Regions from separate parts of the Pseudoalteromonas sp. SR41-7 genome, predicted to be linked through region 2. Evidence: predicted binding sites of a transcription regulator. Region 2 holds the regulator's gene; the other holds the start of a gene.

Region 1 (3,648 bases), on a different contig from region 2:
TTATCGGCCATTTAACTATCCCTAAAGCTTTTATAATGAAATGAGTATATACCTAAAGTACAAAAGAATTCGAGGTCGATTTTATAGTTATTTTGTAGACGCACTACAAATAATGTAACTGATAAGTTTTAGATACAAAAACGGCCCTATTAAGGGCCGTTTTTAATTTTCTTCAACACTTTCAGCTTAAAGGCCAGCGGCTGCACGAAGTGCATCAGCTTTATCTGTACGTTCCCAAGGGAATTCGTCACGACCAAAGTGGCCGTAAGCCGCTGTAGGAAGGTAGATAGGGCGCTCTAAATCAAGCATTTGAATTAAACCGTAAGGGCGCAGGTCAAAGTGTTCACGAATAAGCTCGATTAAACGGCTTTCTTCTAACTTGCTTGTACCAAACGTTTCAACGCTGATAGATGTAGGCTCTGCAACACCGATTGCGTAAGAAACTTGTAATTCACATTTATCAGCAAGGCCAGCCGCAACTACGTTTTTAGCAACGTAACGTGCAGCGTATGCAGCTGAGCGGTCAACTTTTGATGGATCTTTACCAGAGAAAGCACCACCACCGTGACGAGCCATACCACCGTATGTATCAACGATGATTTTACGACCTGTTAAACCACAATCGCCCATTGGTCCGCCAATTACAAAGCGACCCGTTGGGTTAATGAAAAATTTAGTCGCGCTTGTAATAAGCTCTGCAGGAAGTACCGGCTTGATGATAGTTTCCATCACCGCTTCTACTAAATCTTTTTGCGAAATGTCTTCGCTGTGCTGAGTAGATAGTACTACTGCATCAATACCTACTGGCTTACCATTTTCGTATGCAAAAGTAACTTGAGATTTTGCATCTGGACGTAACCAGTTAAGCTCGCCGCTTTTACGTACTTGCGCTTGGCGCTGTACTAAACGGTGTGAGTAAGTAATTGGCGCAGGCATTAGCACTTCTGTTTCGTTACATGCGTAACCAAACATAAGACCTTGGTCGCCAGCACCTTGTTCTTCTGGGCTAGTACGGTCAACACCTTGGTTAATGTCAGGAGACTGTTTACCAATAGTGTTTAAAATTGCACATGAATCTGCATCGAAACCCATGTCTGAATGCGTGTAGCCAATTTCACGTACTGTTTTACGTGTAATTTCTTCAATATCAACCCATGCGCTAGTAGTGATTTCACCACCAACCATAACCATACCTGTTTTTACGTAAGTTTCGCACGCAACACGGGCATGAGAGTCTTGCTCTAGGATAGCATCAAGTACCGCATCAGAGATTTGATCGGCGATTTTATCCGGATGACCTTCAGAAACTGATTCAGAAGTAAATAAATGTTTTGCCATTGTATTTCTGCTCACAAATATTGCGCTTCACAAACGTCGGTATTAGCGCTAAAAAATTAAGGGGCGTATTTTATCGAAAACAAAACACCTTGCATAGTGTTTTTACGCCTAGACGTCTAAATAAAATTACTAATAACTTTTTGGTCTTAAAAAATATTCATAATGCCTCACTTTTATAGGGTTTTTAATTGCACACAGCCCCCACAATAAGTAAGAATGGTCGATATAAACAAACCCAAGTTACTTGGGTGCATAAACAAACACATAAATACCCGCGCAAATACACATAAAGGTAGGAGAATTCATGCCATCTCGCAAAGAACTTGCAAATGCTATTCGCGTCTTGTCAATGGACGCAGTACAAAAGGCCAAATCTGGTCACCCTGGAGCCCCTATGGGCATGGCTGATATCGCAGAAGTATTATGGCGCGATTATCTAAAACACAACCCAACAAATCCAGAGTGGGCTGACCGTGACAGATTTATTCTTTCAAACGGCCACGGTTCAATGCTTATCTATTCTCTATTGCATCTAAGTGGTTACGACTTACCACTGGACGAAATTAAAAACTTCCGTCAAATGCATTCTAAAACACCAGGTCACCCTGAATATGGCTATGCACCAGGAATCGAAACTACTACGGGTCCATTAGGTCAAGGGATCACAAATGCCGTAGGTATGGCAATTGCTGAAAAAGCGCTAGCTGCGCAGTTTAACCGTGAAGGTCACGATATTGTTGATCACTTTACCTATGCATTTATGGGCGATGGCTGCCTTATGGAAGGTATTTCTCATGAAGCTGGTTCACTTGCAGGCACATTAGGTCTGGGTAAACTTGTTGCATTTTGGGATGACAACGGCATTTCAATCGATGGTGAAGTAGAAGGTTGGTTTACAGATGACACGCCAGCTCGCTTTAAAGCATACGGTTGGCATGTAATTAGTGGTGTTGATGGCCACGACAGCGATGCTATAAGTGCTGCAATTGCAGAAGCTAAAAGTGTTACCGATAAACCATCACTAATTTGTTGTAAAACAATTATTGGTTACGGCTCACCTAATAAATCTGGTAGCCACGATTGTCACGGTGCACCACTAGGTGATGACGAAATTAAAGCGTCTCGCGAATTCTTAGGTTGGACTGGCGATGCGTTCGAAATTCCTGATGATATTTACGCACAATGGGATAGCAAAGAAAAAGGTCAGCAGCTTGAATCAAGCTGGGACGAAAAATTTGCAGCATACGCAAAAGCATACCCAGAGCTTGCGGCTGAATACAAGCGTCGTATTAATAACGAACTGCCTGGCGATTGGGCTGAAAAATCTCAAGCGTACATTGAGCAATTACAAGCAAACCCTGCAAACCCAGCGTCTCGTAAAGCATCGCAAAATGCATTAAACGCATTTGGTCCGTTATTACCAGAATTTATGGGTGGCTCAGCCGATTTAGCAGGCTCAAACTTAACAATTTGGGATGGCTCTAAAGGTTTAACACACGACGATGCAAGCGGTAACTACATTTACTACGGTGTACGTGAGTTTGGTATGTCGGCAATTATGAATGGTATTGCCCTTCATAAAGGCTTTATTCCTTACGGTGCTACGTTCTTAATGTTTGTTGAATATGCAAAAAATGCCGTACGTATGGCTGCATTAATGAAGCAACCAAGCATTTTTGTATACACGCACGATTCAATCGGTTTAGGTGAAGATGGTCCAACTCACCAACCAGTAGAGCAAATTGCAAGCATGCGTTTAACGCCTAACTTATACAACTGGCGCCCATGTGACCAAGTTGAGTCGGCAATTGCATGGCAACAAGCTATTGAGCGTAAAGACGGTCCTACATCGTTAATCTTTACTCGCCAAGGTCTTGAGCAACAAGCGCGTGACGCACAGCAATTAAGCGATGTTAAAAAGGGTGGTTACATCCTTAGCTGTGACGGCAACCCTGAAATTATTTTCATTGCGACAGGCTCTGAAGTGCAACTAGCACAAGATTCAGCAACTGAGCTACGCAGCCAAGGTAAAAAGGTACGTGTTGTATCTATGCCATGTACTGATGCCTTTGAAGATCAAAGCGCAGAGTATAAAGAAAGCGTATTACCGGCATCTGTTACACGCCGCGTAGCAGTAGAAGCAGGTATTGCTGACTACTGGTACAAGTACGTAGGTCTAAATGGCGCAGTAGTAGGTATGACTACCTTTGGTGAGTCGGCACCTGCTGGTGAGCTGTTTGAGCACTTTGGTTTTACAGTGGCAAACATTGTAAGCAAAGCAAACGAGCTTTTTTAATCGCTTTGATTAAA
Region 2 (3,648 bases):
GCATTAATTCACCATCGTTTAAGGTAAAAAGACTACGGGCATCTTGAGCACACGCCTCAATATTTAGCTGCTGTAAATAAGTAGCGAGTAAACGTGCTGACCACAGTTCCCCGTGCGCAAGTAACGCAGCCTCTTTTAGCTGCTCAGCTTGAGCAAGTTCTGCAATATTACTAAGCTCGGTATTTAGTGTTCTAAGTGCGCAGCGCTTTAAATCAGCTTGTAATAACTGCTCAATTAAATCGCTTTGATGGTTATTTAACTGCAGTAAAATATCAGCGACAGCTTGCGTGTCTTGCATCTGATAACTTTGCCACAACGACACAAGTGTATCTGTAGTTTTACCTGCAGCAGACACCACAACACAGTCGCCCGGCTGAGTATGCCCAATAATTATTTTAGCTACGCTTTGATAGCGCTCACTAGAGCTTAAGCTTGAACCACCAAATTTATGTACACAATTGACCATATTTATACCAATTCGCTTAATTAAGTTGTCTATTTTGAGGTAAGAAAACCGTATCGATAACAAGGCAAAAATTTCGTTATTTAGTTGTTCTATATTAGGAATTTTTAACGATGTTATCGTGCGGTTTAATCCCTCAAATTGATTAGGTATTATTGCGGATTGGTATTAATTACCAAAGCGCTGGACGGGCTGCACTTAATTTAACGTTTCCACCAGAAGTGCCAGCACCTTTGCCTACACGGCCAACATTTTTATTTTGCCCTGGTTTTACAAGTTCAAATACTCGTTCAAAGTCAGCTATTAAATCGTGTATATCTTCAATCCCAACCGAAATACGAATAAGCGTATCGCCCACACCCGCTTCTAAACGTGCCTTTGCCTCCATACCTGCGTGCGTCATAGTTGCAGGGTGACAAATTAAGCTCTCTACGCCACCTAGTGACTCAGCTAAACTAAACGTTTTAAGGCTAGTTAAAAATGCTGCCGCGTCGTTTATATCGCCTTTAATATCAAAACTAACCATGCCACCAAAGCCAAGTTGTTGTGCTTTAGCAAGTTCATGTTGAGGATGCGACTCAAGTCCAGGATAGTAAACTTGGCTTACAAAATTGGAACTTTCAAGGTACTCAGCTATTGCTAGCGCATTTTCTTGGTGCTGCCTTAAGCGCACATTTAAAGTACGTAGACCACGAAGCGTTAAATAACTATCAAAAGGGGCGCCCGTAATACCAATATTATTTGCCCACCAAGCAAGCTCATCACCAAGCTCTTGTGTTGCAGCAATAACAGCGCCGCCCACTACATCTGAGTGCCCGTTAATATATTTAGTAGTTGAATGCACCACAATATCTACACCAAACTTAATAGGGTTTTGTAAGGCAGGAGACAAAAACGTGTTATCTGCGGCAACCAATGCACCGCATTGCTTAGCAACATCGGTAACCGCTTTAATATCGGTTAAACGAAGTACTGGGTTACTTGGAGTCTCTATCCAAATAAGCTTAGGTTTAATTGCTAAAATTTGTTGAAGGCTTTCTTCTTTTGTTAAATCTAATACTTCAAGCTTCAATAGTCCGCGTTTTTGTAACGATGTAAATAAACGATAGCTTCCACCATAACAATCATGTGGAATTACTAACGTGTCGTCACTGTTAAGTAGCTGAGTAGCTAAATGCACGGCAGCCATACCAGTGGCCGTAATTATGCCACGAGCGCCACCTTCAAGCTTAGCAAGCGTCTCTGCTAAAATATCACGATTAGGGTTACCACTGCGGCCATAATCATACTCACGCTTAGTATCAAAGTCGGCAAACGAATAAGTCGTTGATAAATAAATTGGCGGCACCACTGCACCATGATGTTTATCAGCATCAACGCCGTTACGTACAGCAATGGTCGCTTTGTTTTTTTCGCTCATATTCGTCACCTGATTAATTTGGATGTTTAGACGTCTAAAAGAGTAAGTTATCCGTTTTAATAAGTCAAAGGATTTTAAAGCTCTAGATGGCTAAAGTTAGGTAAGGCGTTTGCTAGTATCACATTTTAGCTCACAAAAGTGAGCTTATTTTTACATCCCAAATAGGCTTATTAAGATAGATCGGTATCTATTATTTGACTATCTTTTTTAAATCGATAGAATTTCACGCATATTTACACGCTTTTTATACCGTGTGAGAAATTAATAATCTGAGGCAACGATACATCTTATGGCTAAATGGAATGGTGAGTATATTCACCCATACGCAGAACACGGGAAAAAATCAGAGCAAGTTAAAAAGATCACCGTTTCGATCCCACTAAATGTATTAAAAGTTTTAACGGATGAGCGTACGCGTCGTCAAATCAACAACCTTCGCCATGCAACAAATAGTGAATTGCTATGTGAGGCGTTTTTGCATGCATTTACTGGCCAACCTTTACCAAATGACGATGACCTACGTAAAGACAACGCAGAAAAAGTACCAGAAGAAGTTAAAAAGATAATGCAAGAAATGGGTTTAGAAGTGCCTATTTTAAACGAAGAATAAATCGTTACCTTTTTAATCAAAAAACCTCAGCATTGCTGAGGTTTTTTTGTTTAAGCGTTATATATTACGCCATATAGTTTTCAGGCAAGTCAATTTGCGCAACACCCGACTCTACCGCAGCAAGTGCTACAGCTTTAGCTATACGCGGTAGTAAACGCGGATCCATTGGTTTTGGAATAATATACTGCGCACCAAACTCTAGCTTATCTACGCCTGCGGCTTTTAAAACTTCTGCAGGTACAGGCTCTTTGGCAATACTACGAATAGCCTCAACTGCAGCAATTTTCATTTCATCGTTAATCGCGCTTGCACGTACATCAAGTGCACCACGGAAAATAAACGGGAAACATAAAACATTGTTAACCTGGTTAGGGTAATCAGAGCGCCCTGTTGCCATAATTAAATCGTTGCGTGCGCCGTGAGCAAGTGCAGGATCGATCTCTGGATCTGGGTTTGAACATGCAAACACGACCGGTTTTTCTGCCATTAGTTTTAAATCTTCGGCAGCTAACAAGTTAGGACCCGAAACACCAACAAACACATCAGCATCTGCAATTACATCTTGCAATGTGCGTTTATCGGTATTGTTAGCAAAAAGCTGTTTATATTCATTTAAATCATCGCGACGAGTATGAATAACACCTTTGCGGTCAAGCATATAAATGTGTTCACGCAGTGCACCACACTTAATTAACAGTTCCATACACGCAACTGCAGCAGCGCCTGCACCTAAACATACAATTATTGCATCTTCAATTGATTTACCTTGTACTTCTAGTGCATTTAACATGCCGGCAGCCGTAACAATGGCGGTGCCGTGTTGGTCGTCATGAAAAACAGGAATGCTACAACGCTCTATTAATGCTTTTTCAATTTCAAAACACTCTGGTGCTTTAATATCTTCAAGGTTAATACCACCGAATGTGTCAGCAATATTGGCAACCGTGTTAATAAAGTCTTCTGTTGTTTTGTGCTTTACTTCAATATCAATAGAATCAAGCCCTGCAAAACGTTTAAACAATAACGCCTTGCCTTCCATTACTGGTTTAGACGCTAAAGGACCTAAATTACCCAAGCCCAAAATTGCAGTACCATTAGTGATAACCGCAACCATGTTACCCTTACCGGTATATTTATATGCATTTGCAGGATCTG

The links. The regulator MetJ, encoded in region 2, represses methionine synthesis genes. The targets are predictions, from matches to a motif close to TAGACGTCTAGACGTCTA.
Region 1: metK (methionine adenosyltransferase) is a predicted target of MetJ. The motif match lies at 1,440-1,457, and genes of this name have one in related genera.

The regions. Positions count from the first base shown of each region.
Region 1 is NZ_JACJEF010000015.1:49,671-53,318, reverse strand. It holds gene H5092_RS16785 (hypothetical protein) at 1-11, opposite strand, end outside; gene metK (methionine adenosyltransferase) at 187-1,338, opposite strand; gene tkt (transketolase) at 1,643-3,634, shown strand.
Region 2 is NZ_JACJEF010000008.1:72,421-76,068, reverse strand. It holds gene metL (bifunctional aspartate kinase/homoserine dehydrogenase II) at 1-466, opposite strand, end outside; gene metB (cystathionine gamma-synthase) at 636-1,883, opposite strand; gene metJ (met regulon transcriptional regulator MetJ) at 2,173-2,493, shown strand; gene H5092_RS12500 (malic enzyme-like NAD(P)-binding protein) at 2,558-3,648, opposite strand, start outside.